DNA from 2 places in the Sphaerotilus montanus genome. Region 2 is predicted to be linked to the other one. Evidence: riboswitches for the same ligand, from Rfam matches in the RefSeq annotation. Region 2 holds a riboswitch; the other holds the start of a gene.
What was found. Region 2 has a riboswitch for glycine ahead of BDD16_RS19645 (D-amino acid dehydrogenase). Riboswitches for the same ligand answer to the same signal wherever they lie in the genome.
Positions count from the first base shown of each region.

Region 1: another riboswitch for glycine. It lies ahead of gcvT (glycine cleavage system aminomethyltransferase GcvT); the one in region 2 lies ahead of BDD16_RS19645 (D-amino acid dehydrogenase).

Region 1 covers NZ_JACCFH010000001.1:3,542,126-3,552,176, reverse strand. The annotation lists gene BDD16_RS16190 (NADH-quinone oxidoreductase subunit B family protein) at 1-785, shown strand, start outside; gene BDD16_RS16185 (PadR family transcriptional regulator) at 778-1,347, opposite strand; partial or broken gene BDD16_RS16180 (NADPH-dependent 2,4-dienoyl-CoA reductase) at 1,456-3,474, shown strand; gene BDD16_RS23075 (nuclear transport factor 2 family protein) at 3,586-3,972, shown strand; glycine riboswitch at 3,995-4,100, shown strand; glycine riboswitch at 4,113-4,252, shown strand; gene gcvT (glycine cleavage system aminomethyltransferase GcvT) at 4,312-5,445, shown strand; gene gcvH (glycine cleavage system protein GcvH) at 5,508-5,879, shown strand; gene gcvP (aminomethyl-transferring glycine dehydrogenase) at 5,969-8,881, shown strand; gene BDD16_RS16160 (anti-sigma factor family protein) at 8,897-9,772, opposite strand; gene BDD16_RS16155 (RNA polymerase sigma factor) at 9,791-10,051, opposite strand, start outside.
Region 2 covers NZ_JACCFH010000001.1:4,312,394-4,322,444, forward strand. The annotation lists gene BDD16_RS19635 (Bug family tripartite tricarboxylate transporter substrate binding protein) at 1-459, shown strand, start outside; gene BDD16_RS19640 (M20 aminoacylase family protein) at 485-1,687, shown strand; glycine riboswitch at 1,784-1,873, shown strand; glycine riboswitch at 1,880-1,977, shown strand; gene BDD16_RS19645 (D-amino acid dehydrogenase) at 2,014-3,270, shown strand; gene BDD16_RS19650 (DUF924 family protein) at 3,323-3,904, opposite strand; gene BDD16_RS19655 (DUF1993 domain-containing protein) at 4,009-4,533, shown strand; gene BDD16_RS19660 (cytochrome b/b6 domain-containing protein) at 4,518-5,186, opposite strand; gene BDD16_RS19665 (diheme cytochrome c) at 5,183-5,653, opposite strand; gene BDD16_RS19670 (DUF1924 domain-containing protein) at 5,703-6,146, opposite strand; gene BDD16_RS19675 (PepSY domain-containing protein) at 6,270-6,641, shown strand; gene BDD16_RS19680 (response regulator transcription factor) at 6,645-7,301, shown strand; gene BDD16_RS19685 (sensor histidine kinase) at 7,317-8,720, shown strand; gene BDD16_RS19690 (AraC family transcriptional regulator) at 8,703-9,569, opposite strand; gene BDD16_RS19695 (MFS transporter) at 9,645-10,051, shown strand, end outside.

The DNA.
Region 1 (10,051 bases), 770 kb from region 2:
AAGGCGCGCTGCTGCGCGGGCCGAACGGCACTGGACGCTTCCACGTGCTGGCGGGCACCGGCGTGCCGATGGTCGACTGGGTGCGGCGTCTGTCGGCGGTCGCGCGCCACGTCGTGGCGGTGGGCAGTTGCGCGGCCTGGGGCGGCATCACGGCCGCGGGCGCCAACCCGACCGAGGCCTGCGGGCTGCAATACGAGGACGACCGGCCCGGCGGCCTGCTCGGCGCCGACTTCCGCAGTGCCAGCGGGTTGCCGGTGGTCAACGTGGCCGGCTGCCCGACACACCCCGGCTGGGTGCTCGACACGCTGATGGCGCTGGCGGCCGACCTGTTCGGCGCCGACGACCTCGACCCGCTCGGCCGCCCGCGTTTCTACGCCGACCAGTTGGTCCACCACGGCTGCACGCGCAACGAGTTCTACGAGTTCAAGGCCAGCGCCGAGAAGCCCTCGGACCTCGGCTGCATGATGGAACACATGGGTTGCAAGGGCACGCAGGCCCACGCCGACTGCAACACCCGGCTGTGGAACGGCGACGGCAGCTGCACACGCGGTGGCTACGCCTGCATCAGTTGCACCGAACCCGGCTTTCAGGATCCCGGCCACGCCTTCCACGCCACGCCCAAGATCGCCGGCATCCCGATCGGCCTGCCAACGGACATGCCAAAGGCCTGGTTTGTTGCCTTGGCGTCCCTTTCCAAGAGCGCGACGCCGAAGCGCGTGCGCCAGAACGCCACCGCCGACCACCTCGTCGTGGCGCCGCAGGTCAAGCGCACGCGGCTCAAGTAGCCGGCGGCGCGGCCGTGCTCGCCGAGAGGGGCATGTCCAGCAGCGCCAGCATCTCCTCGCACCAGCGCAGATTGCCCTCCTCGTAGCGCAGGCCCTTCTGCAGGATCATGTGCTGGATCGCGGCGGCCCGGCTGAGCGGGCGGTCGGGCGGGAAGTCGCGCTGCGCCAGGGCGCGGTAGAGGTCGAGCCGCTCGGCGTGGCTGGCGATGCGCTGGCGCAGTTCGGCGCGCAAGTCGATCTCGCCCAGCGCCGCCTCCGCCCGCAGCTTGACCGAGAGGTCGTCGCGCAGATCGGGCGGCGGTGTCGGCTCGGCCGCCCAGCGCGCCAGCTCCTCCCGACCGGCCGGGAGCACCTCGTACAGCCGCTTCCGGGTCAAGCCGGCATCGGGCGCTGGCTGTGAGGCAATCCAGCCCGCCGCCTCCATGCGCGCGAGTTCGCGGTAGATCTGCTGGTGCGTGGCGTGCCAGAAGTAGCCGATGGACTTGTCGAAGCGCCGCGCGAGGTCGTAGCCGGACGAGGCTTTCTCGATCAGCGAAGTGAGCACGGCGTGGGACAGGGACATGCGGCGCAGTCTACGGGCCTCGGGAAAACCATGCAACCCGTTGCATAGTCGCCGCCACCTGCCTACACTGCGCCATCCATGCAACTGGTTGCATAGCAAGGACACGCCATGACAACGACCACCGCCTATCCCCACCTGCTCGCCCCGCTCGACCTCGGCTTCACCACGCTGAAGAACCGCGTGCTCATGGGTTCCATGCACGTCGGGCTGGAGGAAGCGAAAGACGGCTTTGCCCGCATGGCCGCGTTCTACGCCGAGCGCGCCCGCGGCGGCGTCGGCCTGATCGTCACCGGCGGCATCGCGCCCAACGATGCGGGCCGCCCGATGCCCGGCGGCGCCTGCATGACGACGCAGGCCGAGGCCGACAAGCACAAGGTCGTGACGCAGGCCGTGCATGACGCGGGCGGCAAGATCGCGATGCAGATCCTGCATTTCGGCCGCTACGCTTACCACCCCGAGCTGGTCGCCCCCAGCGCGCTGAAGGCACCGATCAGCCCATTCCGCCCGCGTGCGTTGACCGGCGACGAGATCGAGCAGACCATCGAGGACTACGCCCGCGCCGCCGCCCTCGCGCAAAGCGCCGGCTACGACGGGGTAGAGATCATGGGCTCCGAGGGCTACCTGATCAACGAGTTCATCGCCGCGCAGACCAACCAGCGCGACGACGAATGGGGCGGCGCGTATGAAAACCGCATCCGTTTTGCGCTGGAGATCGTTCGCCGCACGCGGGCGCGGGTCGGCGCCGAGTTCATCCTCATCTTCCGGCTGTCGATGCTGGATCTGGTCGAAGGCGGCTCGACGCAGGAGGAAGTCATTCAGCTCGCACAGGCGCTGGAAGCCGCGGGCGTCACGATCCTCAACACCGGCATCGGCTGGCACGAGGCCCGCATCCCGACCATCGCCACCAAGGTGCCACGCGCCGCCTTCGCCTGGGTGACCCAAGGGCTCAAGGGCAAGGTCGGCATCCCGCTGATCACCACCAACCGCATCAACACACCCGAAGTCGCCGAGCAGATCCTGGCCGACGGCATGGCCGACATGGTCTCGATGGCGCGGCCCTTCCTCGCCGACGCCGATTTCGTGCGCAAGGCCGCCGAGGGCCGGGCCGACGAGATCAACACCTGCATCGGCTGCAACCAAGCCTGCCTCGACCACACCTTCGGCGGCAAGATCACCTCATGCCTGGTGAACCCGCGCGCCTGCCACGAGACGATCCTGATCGAGCGCCCCGCCACGACGAAGGCCCGTGTCGCCGTGGTCGGTGCTGGGCCGGCGGGGCTGGCGTTTGCGACGACGGCGGCGCGGCGCGGCTTCGACGTGACGCTGTTCGACGCGGGCAGCGAGATCGGCGGGCAGTTCAACATCGCCAAGCAGGTGCCGGGCAAGGAAGAGTTCTACGAAACCTTGCGCTACTTCGGCAAACAGATTGCGCTGACCGGCGTGACGCTGAAGCTGAACCACCGGGTTGCGGCGCAGGAACTGGTGGACGCCGGCTTCCAGCATGTCGTGCTCGCCACCGGCGTCACGCCGCGCACGCCCGACATCCCCGGCATCGACCACCCGAAAGTGGTCGGCTACCTCGACGTGCTGCGCGACAAGTGCGCCGTGGGGCGGAACGTGGCGCTGATCGGCGCGGGCGGCATCGGCTTCGACGTGGCGGAATACCTGCTGCATGAAGGCACCAGCCCGAGCCTCGACAAGGCCAAGTTCTTCGCCGAATGGGGCGTGGACACGGCCTACGCCCACCGCGGCGGCCTGACCCCGGCGCACATCGAACCGAACCCGCGCCAGGTGATGCTGCTGCAGCGCAAGGCGAGCAAGGTGGGCGACGGCCTGGGCAAGACCACGGGCTGGATCCACCGCACCTCGCTGAAGAACCGGCAGGTCGAGATGGTGCCCGGCGTGACCTACCGGCGCATCGACGACGACGGGCTGCACATCACGGTCGGCGAGCGCGAGATGACGCTGCCGGTGGACACGGTCGTGCTGTGCGCGGGGCAGGATCCGCAGCGCGAACTGCAGGCCGCGCTGCAGGCGGCGGGCTGCAGCGTCCACCTGATCGGCGGCGCGGACGTGGCCGCCGAGCTGGACGCCAAGCGCGCGATCAAGCAGGGCACCGAGCTGGCGCTGGGCTTCGACCCCGCGGCGGCCGAGGCGAGCGCGCAGGCCGCACCCGTCGCCACGCTGTCCGAGCGCCTGCCGGCCGCCGTCGCCAAAAGCCTCGCGCACTGGCACCGCATGGTTGCGCAGGGCGACCTGAGCGAACTCGGCGCGATCCTGCACCGCAAGGTGGTCTTCCGCTCGCCGATGGCCCACACGCCCTACCCCGGCGCGCAGGTGGTGCAACTGATCCTGTCCACCGTGGCCAAGGTGTTCGAGGACTTCACCTACCACCGCGAGATGGCCAGCGCCGACGGCCTGAGCGTGACGCTGGAGTTCAGCGCCAGCGTCAACGGCAAGTCGCTCAAGGGCGTGGACGTGATCCAGTTCGATGCGGAGGGCAAGATCACCGAGTTCGAGGTGATGGTGCGCCCGATGAGCGGGCTGCAGGCGCTCGGCGACGAGATGGGACAGCGGCTGGCGCCGTACCTGGCCGCTTACAAAGCCGCGAAACCGGCCGCCTGAAACGGCGAATCTGCGGTTAAACTGCACGCCGCCAGGAGAGAGCCGCGCCCCGAGCCGGCCGCCGAAGGCGCAGAGGCCCCCTTGAAACGGGGTTTCGAACGCTCAGGCAAAAGGACTGGCAAACGTCGCCCGCAGGGCGGCGTCACCTCACTGGAGAGAGACCGCGCGCTGCGTCGACCCACAGGTCGGCGGCGATCGCGGTCCACCGAAGGGGCAAGCGCGGCACCGGCCACACCGGGGCCGCGTCAATCTCTCAGGTAAAGCGGACAGCGAGGGCACCACCACCGACCATCGGTGGACCGATCCTTTCAAGATCAGTTGCCCTTCTAGAGCCTGTCCATGTCCGCCGACGCCACCTCCTCCTCGCCGCTGCTGCAGACGCCGCTGCACGAACTCCATCTGGAACTGGGCGCCCGCATGGTGCCCTTCGCCGGCTATGCAATGCCGGTCCAGTACCCCGCCGGCATCATCACCGAGCACCGCCAGTGCCGCGCATCGGCCGCGCTGTTCGACGTCTCGCACATGGGCCAGTTGCGCCTGGTCGGCCCGGACGCCGCCGCCGCGCTGGAGTCGCTGGTGCCGCAGGACGTGCTGGACCTGCCGGTCGGCAAGCAGCGCTACGCCTTCTTCACCAACGCCGCGGGCGGCCTGCTCGACGACCTGATGATCACCCGCCGCGCGGACGACCTCTTACTCGTCGTCAACGCCGGTTGCAAGGACGCCGACACGCGCCACCTCGTCACCGAGATCGGCCACCGCTGCCAGATCGTGCCGATGCCGGACCACGCGCTGCTGGCGCTGCAGGGACCGAAGGCGGTCGATGCGCTGGCGCGGATCAATGGCGGCGTCGCGGCGCTGACCTTCATGAGCGGCGGCCACTTCGCGCTCGCCGGCACCGACTGCTTCGTCACCCGCTCGGGCTACACCGGCGAGGACGGCTTCGAGATCTCCGTGCCCGCGACCCACGCCATCGCGCTGGCCCGCACGCTGCTGGCCCAGCCCGAAGTGGAAGCCGCCGGTCTGGGCGCGCGCGACACGCTGCGCCTGGAAGCCGGGCTGTGCCTCTACGGCCATGACATCGACACCGCGACCACCCCGGTGGAAGCCGGCCTGACCTGGGCGATCCAGAAGGTGCGCCGCCCCGGCGGTGCGCGCGCAGGCGGCTACCCGGGCCAGGACGCCCTCGGCGCGCAGCTCACCCAAGGTGTGGCCACCAGGCGCATCGGGCTGACCGGGCTGGAGCGCACACCCGTCCGCGAAGGCGCGCCGCTGGTCGACGGCCACGGCCACCCGGTCGGCCGCGTCACCAGCGGCACCGTCGGCCCCACGGTCGGCCAGCCGATCGCGATGGGCTACGTCGCCGCCAACCACGCCGGCATCGGCAGCGAGCTGTTCGCCGAGGTGCGCGGCAAGCGCGTGCCGATGCGGGTCACGGCCATGCCGTTCGCGCCTCACCGATACTTCCGCGGCTGAGGCGCTGGCGCTTCACCGTCCCCCGCTTTTGATTTTGATTGCCTTTCCCCAGGAGCCCGACCATGTCCCTCAAGTTCACCGCCGACCACGAATGGATCAACGCCGACGACACCGCTGCTGCCGTGGTCGGCATCACGGTCCATGCCCAGGACGCCCTCGGTGACGTGGTGTTCGTCGACCTGCCGGCCGTCGGCACCACCTTCGCGCAAGGCGACGTCGCCGGCGTGGTCGAGTCGGTCAAGGCCGCCGCCGACGTCTACGCCCCGCTGTCGGGCGAAGTCACCGAAGTCAACGAAGCCCTGCGCGACGATCCCTCGCTGGCCAACACCGACCCGCTGGGCGCCGGCTGGTTCTTCAAGATGAAGCTGTCGGACGCCTCGCAGCTCGACGCGCTGATGGACACCACCGCTTACGACGCCCTCACCCAGGGCTGATCCACCCGCCAACCACGCCGTCCGACCGCGCATCCCGCCTGGTCGAGGCCGCGCCTTTGCCTGAACCGCCGCCCCGAAGCCCCGCCGCCATGCCACACACCGCCCTGCCCCGCCTCGCCGATCTGGAAAACGCCAGCGAATTCACCGCCCGCCACATCGGCCCGGACGCGGCCGACGAGGCGCGCATGCTGGCGGCCATCGGCCCGGCCAGCCGCCGCGCGCTGATCGACGCGATCATTCCGCGCGCGATCGCCCGCCCCACGCCGATGGAGCTGCCCGCCCCGCTGAGCGAGGCGCAGGCGCTGGCCGAACTCAAGGCGCTCGCGGCGCAGAACCGCGTGCTGACCAGCCACCTCGGCTGCGGCTACTTCGGCACGCTCACGCCCGGCGTCATCCTGCGCAACGTGCTCGAAAACCCCGCCTGGTACACCGCCTACACGCCGTATCAAGCCGAGATCAGCCAGGGCCGCATGGAGGCGCTGGTCAACTTCCAGACCATGGTCACCGATCTGACCGGCATGGCGATCGCCAACGCCTCGATGCTCGACGAGGCCACCGCCGCCGCCGAAGCGATGACGCTGGCCGCCCGCGTGGGCAAGTCGAAGGCCACGCGCTTCGTCGTCGCGCACGACGTGCTGCCGCAGTCGCTCGAAGTCATCCGCACCCGCGCCAAGCCGCTGGGCATCACGGTCGACCAGGTCCACGCGACCGAGATCGCCGCCTCGCTGGCCGCCGCACCCGCGTTCGGCGTGCTGCTGCAATACCCCGGCGTCAACGGCCAACTGCGCGACCTGAAGCCGATCATCGACGCCGCGCACGCCGCAGGCGCCATGGCCATCGTCGGCGCGGACCTGCTGGCGCTGACGCTGCTGGTCTCGCCGGGTGAACTCGGCGCGGACATCGCGTTCGGTTCGACCCAGCGCTTCGGCATGCCGATGGGCGCCGGCGGCCCGCACGCCGCGTATCTGGCCACGCAAGACGCCTTCAAGCGCTCGCTGCCCGGCCGGCTGGTCGGCGTCAGCGTCGACAGCCACGGCGCGCCCGCCTACCGCCTCGCGCTGCAGACCCGCGAGCAGCACATCCGCCGCGAGAAGGCCACGTCGAACATCTGCACCGCGCAGGTGCTGCCCGCCGTCGTCGCGAGCCTCTACGCGGTCTACCACGGCCCGGCCGGCCTGAAGCGCATCGCGCAGCGCGTGGCCGTGCTGACCGCGATCCTGGCCGAAGGGCTGAAGGCAATGGGCTGGCGCCTGCTGCACGACACAGCCTTCGACACGCTGCACGTCGAAGCCGGTGAGCGCCGTGACGCGCTGATGGCCGCTGCCGTCGCGTCGGGCCGCAACCTGCGTGCCGCGAGCGCCGACACGCTCGGCATCAGCCTGGACGAGACCAGCACCCGCGCCGATGTCGAGGCGCTGTGGGCCGTCTTCGCCCAAGGCAACGTCACGCCGACCATCGCGCAGTACGCCGACACGGTGACGCCGATGATCCCCGCCGCGCTGCAGCGCACCAGCGACTACCTGACGCACCCGGTCTTCAACACGCACCACAGCGAGACCGAGATGCTGCGCTACATCCGCATGCTCTCGGACAAGGATCTGGCGCTGGATCGCAGCATGATCCCGCTGGGTTCCTGCACGATGAAGCTCAATGCGACCTCGGAGATGATCCCGATCACCTGGCCCGAGTTCGCGCACATCCACCCCTTCGCGCCCGCCGAACAGCTCGCCGGCTACGCCGCACTGAACACGCAGCTCACCGGCTGGCTCGCCCAAGCCACCGGCTACAGCGGCATCAGCCTGCAGCCGAACGCCGGCTCGCAAGGTGAATACGCCGGCCTGCTTGCCATCATGGGCTGGCACGCTTCGCGCGGCGACGCCCACCGCAAGGTCTGCCTGATCCCGGAAAGTGCCCACGGCACCAACCCGGCCTCGGCACAGATGGCCGGGATGCAGGTCGTCGTCGTCAAGTGCGAGGCGGGTGGCAACGTCGATCTGGACGACCTGCGCGCCAAGTGCGGCAAGCACGCCGCCGATCTGGCCGCGATCATGATCACCTACCCCTCGACCTACGGCGTGTTCGAGCCGCAGGTGCGCACGCTGTGCGAGATCGTGCATGCGCATGGCGGGCGGGTCTACGTGGACGGCGCGAACATGAACGCGCTGGTCGGGCTGGCCGCGCCGGGCGAGTTCGGCGGCGATGTGTCGCACCTGAACCTGCACAAGACCTTCTGCATCCCGCACGGCGGTGGCGGGCCGGGCGTCGGGCCGGTCTGCGTCGTGGAAGACCTCGTGCCGTTCCTGCCGGGCCATGCGACGGCCGGTGAAAAGCGCGCTGGGGGCGTCGGCGCCGTGTCGGCCGCGCCGCTGGGCAACGCAGCGGTGCTGCCGATCTCGTGGATGTACATCCGCATGATGGGCGCGGATGGCCTGAAGTCGGCGACCGAAATCGCGATCCTGAGTGCCAACTACATCGCCGCCCGACTGGCCGACCACTACGACATCCACTTCAGCGGCGGCATCGACGGCGTGAAGGGCGGCGGCGTGGCACACGAGTGCATCCTCGACCTGCGCCCGCTCAAGGACTCGTCCGGCGTCAGCGCCGAGGACGTGGCCAAGCGGCTGATCGACTATGGCTTCCACGCCCCGACGCTGAGCTTCCCCGTCGCCGGCACGCTGATGGTGGAGCCGACCGAGAGCGAGCCGCTGGCCGAGCTGGACCGTTTCTGCGACGCGATGATCGCCATCCGCGGCGAGATCGCGCAGGTCGAATCCGGCGCCTGGCCGCGCGAGGACAACCCGCTGAAAAACGCCCCGCACACGGCGGCCAGCCTGCTCGCCAACGACTGGACCCACGCCTACGCCCGTGAAACCGCCGCTTACCCGGTGGCGAGCCTGCGCCGCGGCAAGTACTGGTCGCCGGTCGGGCGCGTGGACAACGTCCACGGGGACCGGAACCTGTTCTGCTCGTGCCTGCCGGTGGGCGACTACGCCGGCGAATGAGGCACCGCGCGCCCGCTAGGGCGCCGAGGCTGCAGCGGGCGGGGCCGTGAGCTGGTGGTACACCGCTTCGGCCACGGCCTGCAGCTGCGGCCGCGCGACCCGGCCCGACAGCGCGTAGCCGAAGCCGTCCTCGACCCAGTAGAAGACCTCGACATCGCCTTCCCGGGCCACCTGGAAGGCGGTCAGCGTGTCCGCGGGCATGACCCCGGCCGGCGCGGCGCGGCGCACGTAGAGCGTCAGCCGGGCGCCTGCCGCGTTCTGGTACATGAACTGCGCGACCGGCCCTTCCCCTGCCGCGAGCAGGCGCCCGCCCAGCAGCTCGTAGCCCAGTGGCGCGAGTTGCGGCGCGTGCAGCGGCGTGCCGAGCCGCTTGGACAGCCAGGCGACAAGGTGGTCCACCTGCCGGGCATCGACCTCGACCGGATGGCGCTGCTCGGGTGTGTAGACGGCATGCGCCAGCGCGGCGTCGTGGACGAAGCGGCCAGAGGCGGCGGCCGTGACGCCGGCCGTCTGCCCACCTTGGCCAAGCCGGTAGCCCAGACCACCGCCCACGGCGAGTCCGACCAGCCCGCAGACCAGCGCGGCGGTGGCGGCGCGGCCCGAGCCAGCCCGCGACCACAGACGCCAGCGGCCAGCGTTGCCCGACTGCGGCGGCGACACCGACGTCGGCGCCCCCCCCTGCGCGGCGCGGACCAGTCGCAGCGGCAGCGGCTCGTTGAGCACGTCGTCGAACCCCAGGTGCAGCGCCTGGTTCAGCGACTGCCACTGGCGCACCTGCGCCGCCTCGTCCGGATGCGCGGCCAGCCAGGCCTGCACCGCCAGCCGGCGCTCGGGCGGCAGGCGGCCGTCGGCGTAGGCGTGCAGTTCGTCGGCTTGAACGTCAGCGGTCATGGTGTTCACTTGACTCCGTCACTTCACCACCTGCTTCACCACGTTCCAGCCCGCCGCCACGCCCTGCCGCGGCGTGGCCACCGGATGCGACAAGGCCACCCGCATCGCCGCCCGCGCCCGCGACAGCCGCGACATCACGGTGCCCACCGGCACATCGAGCACGGCCGCCGCCTCGGCATAGCTGAATTCCTCCAGCCCGACCAGCAGCAGCACCTCGCGCTGCGGCAGCGGCAGGCCCGCCAGCGCCGCGTGGATGTCGCGCAGCGCCAGCGTCTCCAG
Region 2 (10,051 bases):
GAGATGGTGCACGTCCCGTACAAGGGGGCCGCGCCGCTGCTGCAGGACATGGGCGGCGATCTGGTGGACATCTCCGTGCTGGTCACCGGACTGCAGTCGGCCGGTCTGGCCGACCAGGGGCGGCTGAAGATCCTCGGCACGCTGGCGCCCGCGGGCAAGGTCGAAGTGCCGTTCCTCAAGGCCTACCCGAGCATCAACGACAGCAAGAGCGTCAAGGGCTTCGCCTACAACATCTGGACCGGCTATCTGGTCAGGAAGGACACGCCGGAGCCGGTGGTGCAGGCGCTGAACAAGGCACTGACGACGGTACTGGGCGATCCGGTGGTGCGGGCCGAGCTGGAAAAGCAGGGGCTGATGGTCGCCACGCCGCTGTCGGTGGCCGACGCAGCGCGTGAATACGAGACGCTGACCACCAGCTTCCGCGCCATCGCCAAGGCCATCAAGCTCGAAGCGCAGTGACGCGCGGCCGAGAACGAGCCACGCCATGACCTACCTGCTCGACGCACTGCGCACCCGGATCGGCGAATTTGTCCACCTGCGCCGCGACCTCCACCAGCACCCCGAACTCGCCTTCGAGGAGCACCGCACCGCCGCACTCGTCGCCGACAAGCTCGAAGGCTGGGGTTACACGGTCGAACGCGGTGTCGGCGGCACGGGCGTGGTCGGTCGTCTGGTGCGCGGCACGGGATCGCGGCGGCTCGGGCTGCGCGCGGACATGGACGCGCTGCCGATCGACGAGACCTCCGGCGTCGCATGGGCCAGCACCCGGCCCGGCCTGATGCACGCCTGCGGCCACGACGGCCACACCGCGATGCTGCTGGCCGCGGCGCGCCACCTCGCCGAACACGGCAGCTTCGATGGCACGCTGCACCTGGTCTTCCAGCCCGCCGAAGAGGGCGGGGGCGGCGCCCTGCGGATGATGTCGGACGGACTGTTCGAGCGCTACCCGTGCGACGCTGTCTTCGCGATGCACAACATGCCCGGCATCGCGCAAGGCCACCTTGTCTTCCGTGACGGCGCCGCGATGGCGTCCTCCGACTACGCGACCATCACGATCGAGGGCGTCGGCGGCCACGGCGCGATGCCCCACCGCGCCGCCGACCCGATCGTCGCCGCGGCCAGCCTCGTGATGGCGCTGCAGACCATCGTCTCGCGCAATGTCGATCCGCTGCACGCGGCGGTGGTGACGGTCGGCGCGCTGCAGGCCGGTCAGGCGAACAACGTGATCCCGGCCAGCGCGCGGCTGGAGCTGAGCATGCGGGCGCTGGACCGCGAGGTGCGGGCGCTGCTGGAGCGGCGCATCCGGGCGCAGGTCGCGGCGCAGGCGGAGAGCTTCGGCTGCACGGCGCGCATCGACTGGCGTCCCGGCTACGCGGTGCTGGTCAACACGCCGGCCGAAACCGCGTTTGCCCGCGAGGTAGCACTCGACCTGCTCGGCCCCGACAAGGTCACGCTGAACGGCCCGCCGCTGACCGGCAGCGAGGATTTTGCGTTCATGCTGGAGCGCGTGCCAGGCAGCTACCTGCTGATCGGCAACGGGCTGGGGGAGCAGGGCGGCGGCGGCGACAGCCCGGCCGCGTCGGCCTGCATGGTCCACAACCCGGGCTACGACTTCAACGACGCGAACCTGCCGGTCGGCGCCGCCTACTGGGTGCGGCTGGCCGAGCGGTTCCTGGTGAAAGAATGACCCACCCACCCCCGTCATCCTCGCGAAAGCGAGGGCCCACCCGACCAGTGGGTTCCCGCTTTCGCGGGAATGACGGGAGCGGTTGATCGATAGAATCGATTCACAGCAGGAGAGCACCGGCCCCGAGCCGGTCACCGAAGGCGCAAACTCCCATGAACGCTCAGGTCCACGCACTGCAAGCACACACGCCGTCTGGAGAGACTCCACGCCCGCACCACGGGGGGTGAAGCACCGAAGGAGCAAGGCACCGGGACCGTCCCGGCGCTGAATCTCTCAGGTACCAAGGACAGGGGGAGCGGCATGACCAGCGCGCAAGCGTCTTTCTCATGCAAGTCATCGTCCTCGGTGCCGGCCTGCTCGGCACCACGTCCGCCCATTTCCTGCGCCAGCTCGGCCACGACGTCACCGTCATCGACCGGCAGGCCGCGCCCGCCGCCGAAACCAGCTTCGCCAACGGCGGCCAGATCTCCGTCAGCCACGCCGAGCCATGGGCCAACCCCTCCGCGCCGCTCAAGGTGCTGCAGTGGCTGGGCAAGGAAGACGCGCCGCTGCTGTTCCGCCTGCGCGCCGATCCGCAGCAGTGGCGCTGGGGCCTGCAGTTCCTGCGCGAATGCACGCCCGCCCGCACCCGCCACAACATCGCGCAGATCGTCCGCCTGGGCACCTACAGCCGCGACACGCTGCAGCAACTGCGGCGCGACCTCGGCCTGCAATACGACCAGCGCACCCAGGGCATCCTGCACTTCTACACCAGCCAGAAGGAGTTCGACGCCGCCGAAGCCCCCGCGGCGCAGATGCGCGATCTGGGCTGCGACCGGCGCGTGATCTCGGCGGACGAAGCCGTGCGGCTGGAGCCGGCGCTGCGCCACATCCGGCCGCAGCTGGCCGGGGCGACCTTCACCTCGGAAGACGAGTCGGGCGATGCGCGCCAGTTCACGCTCGCGCTGGCCGAGCGCTGCCGGCAGGACGGGGTGCGCTTCCTGATGGGGCACCACGTCATGGCGCTGCGCGAGGTGGGTGGCCGGATCGACCATGTCGAGGTGACCGATGCTGACGGGGCGTTCCAGCGGCTGCGCGCCGATGCGTTTGTCCTGGCCATGGGCAGCTTCAGCCCGCTGCTGGCACAGCCGCTGGGCATCCGGCTGCCGATCTACCCGGCCAAGGGCTACTCGGTGACGATGCCGGTGAAGGACGCGGCGATGGCGCACCAGGTCTCGCTGACCGACGACGAGTACAAGCTCGTCTTCTCGCGCCTGGGCGACCGCCTGCGCATCGCCGGCACGGCGGAGCTGAACGGCTACAGCCGCGACCTGAACCGCGTGCGCTGCGAGGCGATCGTGCGGCGCACGGAACAGCTTTTCCCCGGCGCGGGCGACACGGCGCAGGCGCAGTTCTGGACCGGCCTGCGCCCCGCGACACCGAGCAACGTGCCGATCATCGGCCAGTCCCGCGTCCCGAACCTGTTCCTCAACACCGGCCACGGCACGCTCGGCTGGACCCACGCCTGCGGCTCGGGCAAGAGCGTGGCGCGCATCGTCAGCGGACTGGCGCCGGAGCTGGAGTTCGCCTTCACGCGCCCCTGACCCCCACCCTCGTCATCCTCGCGAAAGCGAGGACCCACCCGCCACTCCCCCCTCAGAACCCCGAGCCAGGTTGCTTCAGGAACTCGGCTTCCTCGGCGGTATTCGTCCGGCCAAGCGCCGCATTCCGATGCGGAAACCGCCCGAACCGCGCCACGATCACCCGGTGCCGCTCGGCCCATTCCAGCAAGCCCGCCAGCGCCGGTTCGTCCCGGCCGAGCTGCGCGAACAGGCGGATCGACTCGTCCTGGTCGGCGAGCGCTTCTGCGTGCTCGAAGGGCAGGTAGACGAACTGGCGCTGCACCCCGGTCAGCGTCCTGTCCGCACCAGACGCGACCAGCGATTTCGCCAATGACAGCGCCCGCGGATCGCCCGCGAAGGCGCGCGGCGTGTCGCGGCCCGTGTTGCGGGTGAACTGGTCGAGGACGAGGATCAGCGCGAGCGTGCCGGTGGGGGTGGCGGTCCAGTCCTGCAGGCCGCAGGCAAGGGCTTCGTCGATCAGCGGGCCGAAGCGGCGGGCGATCTCGGCGTCGTGCTGGGGGTCCTTGCGGAACCACTCGGGGCGGGAGTGGATGTGGGCGGGGTCGGTGGCGGGGCCGAACCAGAAGTCGAGGATGGCGCTTGGGTTGGGTTGCATGGCGATCGATGGTACGACTGGTTTCACGATGGCAGGACTCTGCATCCACGAGAAAAAACTGCTAGCGTCGTGGACTGTCCCGAGTCACCACCAAGGAACCCCGCATGACCATCTCCATGTCCTCCGCCAGCCTCCCCGTCTTCACCACCATGCTGCGCAACCTGAGCCACTGCATGGACAAGGCCGAAGCGTCCGCCGCCGCCCGCAAGTTCGACGTGAACGTGCTGGTGCAGGCCCGCCTGGCGCCAGACATGCTGCCGTTCGCCTCGCAGGTGCGCATCGCCTGCGACGCCGCGAAGCTGGCCGCCGCGCGCCTCGGCGGCCTCGACGCCCCCAAGTTCGCCGACGACGAAACCACCTTCGCCCAACTGCAGGAGCGCATCGCCAGGACGCTGGCGTTCCTCGTCACCGTGCCGCCCACCGCCCTCGACGGCACCGAGGACAAGGACATCACCTTCCCCGTCGGCCGCGACGGCTCGACCCGCACGATGAAGGGCGAGGACTACCTGAAGCACTGGGCGCTGCCGAACGTGTTCTTCCACGTCACCACCGCCTACGCGCTGCTGCGCCACAACGGCGTGGACCTGGGCAAGGTGGATTACCTGGTGGGGGCTCAGGCTGCGGCCTGAACCAGCCAGAACCCGACCACCGCCGCGATCAGCAGCGCCGCCACGAACCCGTGGTTGCGCTGTGCCAGATCCGGGCCGGCGCCGGGAATCCGCCCGGTGAGCATCGGCCGCGCCGCATTGGTCCGGCGCAGCAGGCTCAGCAGCGCGATCAGGCCGATGTGCCCCAGCACCAGTGCCAGCATGCCGTTGGCGAACAGTTCGTGCGTTTCCTCCAGCACCTCGCCGACCAGATCGCCACCCCATTCGTTGTAGGTCGCGTAACCACTGAGCGTCAGTGGCACGACGGTCACCATCAGCGCCAGCACGGCCAGCGCCATGCCCAGGTTCTGCGCCTGCCGGCCGTTGAACTGCCCGGCGCGGGCGCTCGCCAGCCACGGCTTCAGCCCCGAGAGCTTGCGCAGCAGCAGCCCGAGCCGCGCTTGCCGCGGCCCGACCAGCCCCCACACGATGCGGAACGCCAGCAACCCGGCCAGCGTGTAGCCCAGCGTGACGTGCACCAGCCGCCAGTGCTCGGACTCGGCGGTCAGGTACGCGCCGGTGAAGCACAGCGCGAACAGCCAGTGGAAGACGCGGGTCGGCGCATCGGTGACACGGCGGGTCGGGGTGGTCGTGGTCGCGCCAGCAGAGGCAGCGTTCAGGGTGGAACTGGTCATTTCGGAATCCTCACGCGGTCTTCGTCGAAATCGCCCTTGTCGGCGCCAGCGTGGCAGGCCATGCAGTTGGACGCGCTCTTGATCGAGGCGCGTTTCCAGACGCTGGCGCCGACCTCGTCGTGCTGCCGGATGAACCAGGCGGAGCGGGTGATGCGGTCCTCGGGCGGCGGGGTGGCGCTGACGCGGCGGCCGGTGCCGGCGTTGTCGGTGAGCCAGCGGGTGATGAGCTTGACCGACGCGGCGTCGAGCGAGGCGTCCGTGCCGTAGTGCTTGTCCAGACCGCCCATCAAGCGCGTCCACGACGCCGCCGGCAGCATCCCGGGCGGGTAGGCCATGTGGCAGGCCGCGCATTCCTGCTGGTATTGCGGCAGGGTGGGCACGCGCAGGGCCCGGTGGTGGTCGTCGTCGGCGAATGCGGACGGTGCGAGCAGCGCGGTGGTCAGGAGCAGGGCGAGGGGTGGGCGCATGGGGTGGGTTCCCGCTTGCGCGGGAATGACGGTGAGGGGAACAGTGGGCTCAGCGCTTCTGGGCGATGAGGTAGGCGAGGACGTCGGCCTTTTCGGCGGCGCTGCACTCGCGGCTCACGACGTCCTTGCAGTTGCGGCGGAACCACTTGTCCACCTTGGCTTCGTCGGTGAAGGCCTTGGCGTTGAAGGCGGGGGCCATCGGGGCAATGGGCTTGCTGGTGCTGGCGTGCTTGCCTTCGGTGGTCGGCGGCGCGTTGTGGCAGGACGAGCAGGACCACTCGCCGCCGTGCTTGCTGGTGAAGAACACCCGCCCGCGTTCCGCACTGGCCGGCGCGCCAGCGGCCACGGTCCAGCGCTGGAGCTGGGCGTCGGGCGTCGTGTCACCCGCTTCGGCCGGCATCGCCAGCAGCAGCGAAGCGGCCACGGCCGCGAGGGCGGTGAGCGTGGTGCGGACCAGGTGGGGACGGGCGGAAGGGGTGCGGTAGGAGTGCATGGCTGCATTCTGGAAAACCGCGGCTGTACCTTGTCTGAATCGACCGTTTACCTGGGGTTCAGATTCGGATGTGGACAATCCGGGGTGCAAGTGCCGGACGGTCTGGCGCGGAAGGATCTCGGAATGTCGAAGCGGGCCCTGCAACAGCTGGGAATGGCGGCGGTGCTGATGGCGGCCTGCTGCAGTCCCGCCGTGTCCATCGCCCGCGAGCGGGACGACCATGAGCGCGCCCGGCAGGCGGTCGAGGCGGGCCAGATCCTGCCGCTCAAGGCGATCCTGGCGCGGGTGGAACGCGACATGCCGGGCGAGGTGCTCGAAGTCGAGCTGGAGCAGCAGGACAGCGGGGTCTGGATCTACGAACTCAAGGTGCTGCAACCCGGCGGTGTGCTGACCAAGCTCAAGCTGGACGCCCGAACCGGCGCCATGCTGAAGACCCGCGCCCAGCGCGCTGGCACCCGCGAACGCGGCCATGAACGCGATCGCGAAAGAGACTGATTGATGCGCATCCTGGTGGTGGAAGACGAAGCAACGCTCGCAGCCCAGCTGCAGCAGGCGCTGGCCGACGCCGGCTACACCAGCGAACTCAGCCGCGACGGGCGTGACGCCTGGTACCGCGGCGAGGTCGATGCCTTCGACGCGGTGGTGCTCGACCTGGGCCTGCCGGAGATCGACGGCCTGACCGTGCTGAAGCGCTGGCGCGCGGCGGGTCGGCGGATGCCGGTGCTGATCCTGACCGCGCGCGACAACTGGCACGAGAAGGTGACCGGCATCGACGCCGGGGCCGACGACTACCTGACCAAGCCCTTCCACATGGAAGAGCTGCTGGCCCGGCTGCGGGCGCTGATCCGGCGCGCGGCGGGGCAGGCCTCGGCGCAGCTGTGCTGCGGTGCGGTGCAGCTCGACACGCTGAGCGGCCGTGTCACGGTGGACGGACAGGCCGTGACGCTGACCAGCCACGAGTACAAGGTGCTCGCCTACCTGATGCACCGGCCGAACCGCATCGTCTCGCGCGTGGAGCTGATCGAGCACCTCTACGCGCAGGACTTCGACCGCGAGTCCAACACCATCGAGGTCTTCATCGGCCGGCTGCGGCGCAAGCTGCCAGCGGAGCTGATCGAGACCGTGCGCGGCCTGGGCTACCGCCTCAATGCATGACGGCGTGAACCGCCCATGAACCGGCTGTTCGGCGCCTCGCTGCGGGTGCGGCTGCTCATCGGCACGCTGCTGGGCGTGAGTGCGGCGCTGCTGGTGGCAGGACTGGTGCTGTCGAACCTGTTCCGCGAGCAGGTGGCGCGGCAGTTCCAGGCCGGCCTGCGGGTGCATCTGGACCAGCTCACCGCCAGCGTGGAGGCCGGCCCCGATGGCCAGCCCGTGCTCTCGGCCGCGCTGGTGGATGCGCGCTGGAACAAGCCGTACTCGGGCCTCTACTGGCAGGTCGACGGACTGCAGGGTGGCCGGACGGTGCCCGCGCTGCTGCGCTCGCGGTCGCTGTGGGATGCGACCTTGTCAGTGCCCGCGGACGTGCTGGCAGACGGCGAGGTCCACGTCCACGACATCACCGGGCCGGATGGGCTGGGCCTGCGGGTGCTCGAACGCGTGGTGCATCCGGACGACCGGCCTGCCACGTCCTGGCGCCTGAGCGTAGCGCAGGACACGCGCGAGCTGGACGAGGCGGTGTCGTCCTTCGTGGGCATGCTGGTGCTGTCGCTGGGCGTGCTCGCCGTGGCGCTGATGGCGGCTGCTGCTGCGCAGGTCGTCGTCGGGCTGGCGCCGCTGCGCAGTCTGCAGGCAGCGGTGTCTGCCTTGCGGGCCGGTCGGCTGCAGCGGCTGGAGGGCGATTTCCCGGCCGAGCTGCAACCGCTGGTGGACGATTTCAACGGCGTGCTCGACCAGAACACCCAGATCGTCGTGCGCGCCCGCACGCAGGCCGGCAACCTGGCCCACGCGATCAAGACGCCGCTGGCGGTGCTGTCCAACGCGGCGGCGCGCCCGGACACCGCACAGGGCGCGCTGGCGCGGCTGGTCGACGAGCAGGTGGCGCAGGCGCAGCGGCAGGTCAACTGGCACCTGTCACGGGCGCGGGCCGCGGCGGCAGTCGGTGTGCCGGGGGTGCGCACCCTGGTGTCCGCGGTGGCGGGGCCGCTGGTGAAGGTGATGGACCGGGTCCACGCCGGGCGCCATCTGGATTTCGACGACCGCACCGCCGACGTCCCGCTGTGGTTCGCCGGTGAAGAACAGGATCTGCAGGAGATGCTGGGCAACCTGCTCGACAACGCCTGCAAGTGGGCGCGCTCGTCGGTGCTGGTGGAGGTGTCGGCGACATCAGCGGAGAAGGGCGCGCCACGGCCCTGTCTGCAGATCACGGTCGAAGACGACGGGCCCGGCATCGCGGAGGCGCTGCGCGAGAAGGTGCTGGTCCGCGGCGCCCGGATCGACGAGCAGATGCCGGGCTCGGGGCTCGGGCTGGCGATCGTCCTCGATCTGGCGCAGTTGCACGGCGGCACGCTGCGGCTGGAGCGCTCCGAGGCGCTGGGCGGCTTGCGGGCGCGTCTGGTGCTACCCGCCGCGGTGTGACGCACCCGCGCCCGCCGCCTCGCCCCCGAAGAAGCGACTCGGCGCCATGCCCACGGTGCGGGTGACCATCGCGGTGAACGCACTCGGGCTGGCGTAACCCAGCTCGGCGGCGATGTGGCTCATCGGCTTGCCACGCGCCGCCAGCGCCAGCGCCCGGGCCAGCAGTACCTGGTGGCGCCACTGCACGAAGCTGGTGCCCAGCTCGTCCCGGAACAGCCGGGCCACCGTGCGCGCGCTGGCCCCGGATTCGGCCGCCCAGGCGTCCAGCGTCGCGTGGCGGGTCGGCGCATCCAGCACGGCTTCGCAGAGGTGCCGCAGCCGCTTGTCCTGCGGCAGCGCCACCCCCAGCGGCAGCGGCTGGGCGCGGCGCAGCTCGTCCAGCACCAGCGTGCCGATGCAGCGCTCGCGCAGCTGGTCGGCCGCGTCCGGCAGGGTGTCGGGATCGAGTTCGGTGAGCTGCTGCACCAGCTCGCGCAGCAGCGACGACACCTCGATGACGCGGCAGCGGCGCCAGGCGTCTTCCTGCGCGGCCGGCACGTCCGGGCCACAGCGGTCGGCGGGCTGGTGGACGTAGAGCGTGCGCATGTCGGCGTCCTGCACCACGGTCACGGTGTGCACCACCTGCGGCGGGATCCACACCGCGCGCGAGGGCGGCACGAGGTAGGTGCTGTGGTCGGCGGTGACCCGCGTGACGCCAGTCGCCGAGAACGCGACCTGCGCCCAGGCATGGCTGTGGGGCGCGACGCGGGTGTCGGCCTCCAGGCGCCGCGACTTGCCACGCACGGGGCGGGCGGCGGTCGGTGCAAAGCGCTGGGGATCGAGCGGAGCGATGCTGCGGTGCGGAAGCATGGAGATGGCCGAATCGCGACAGAGAATGTCGTTCTATCGTAACCCGGACGCAGACAGCACCTCTACAGTGCCCGGATGCACTCCACCACCTTGCCCTCGAACGCCGCCGCCGCGGCAGACGACGACCGCGCCCGGGCGCGCCGCGATGTCTCCACCATCGGCCTGATCGGGCTGGCCCACGGCACCTCGCACTTCCACCACCTGCTGCTGCCGCCGCTGTTCCCGCTGTTCATCCGCGACTTCGGGCTGAGCTATTCGGAACTCGGGCTGCTGGTGACGGTGTTCTTCGTGATCTCGGGCATCGGTCAGGCGCTGTCCGGCTTCCTGGTGGACAAGGTCGGCGCGCGCCCGGTGCTGTACGCGGCGATGGGCAGTTTCATCGCGGCGTCGCTGGCGGGCGCGATGGCGCAAGGCTACGGCGGGCTGATGCTGGCCGCGGCGCTGGCGGGGCTGGGCAATGCACCGTTCCATCCGGTGGACTT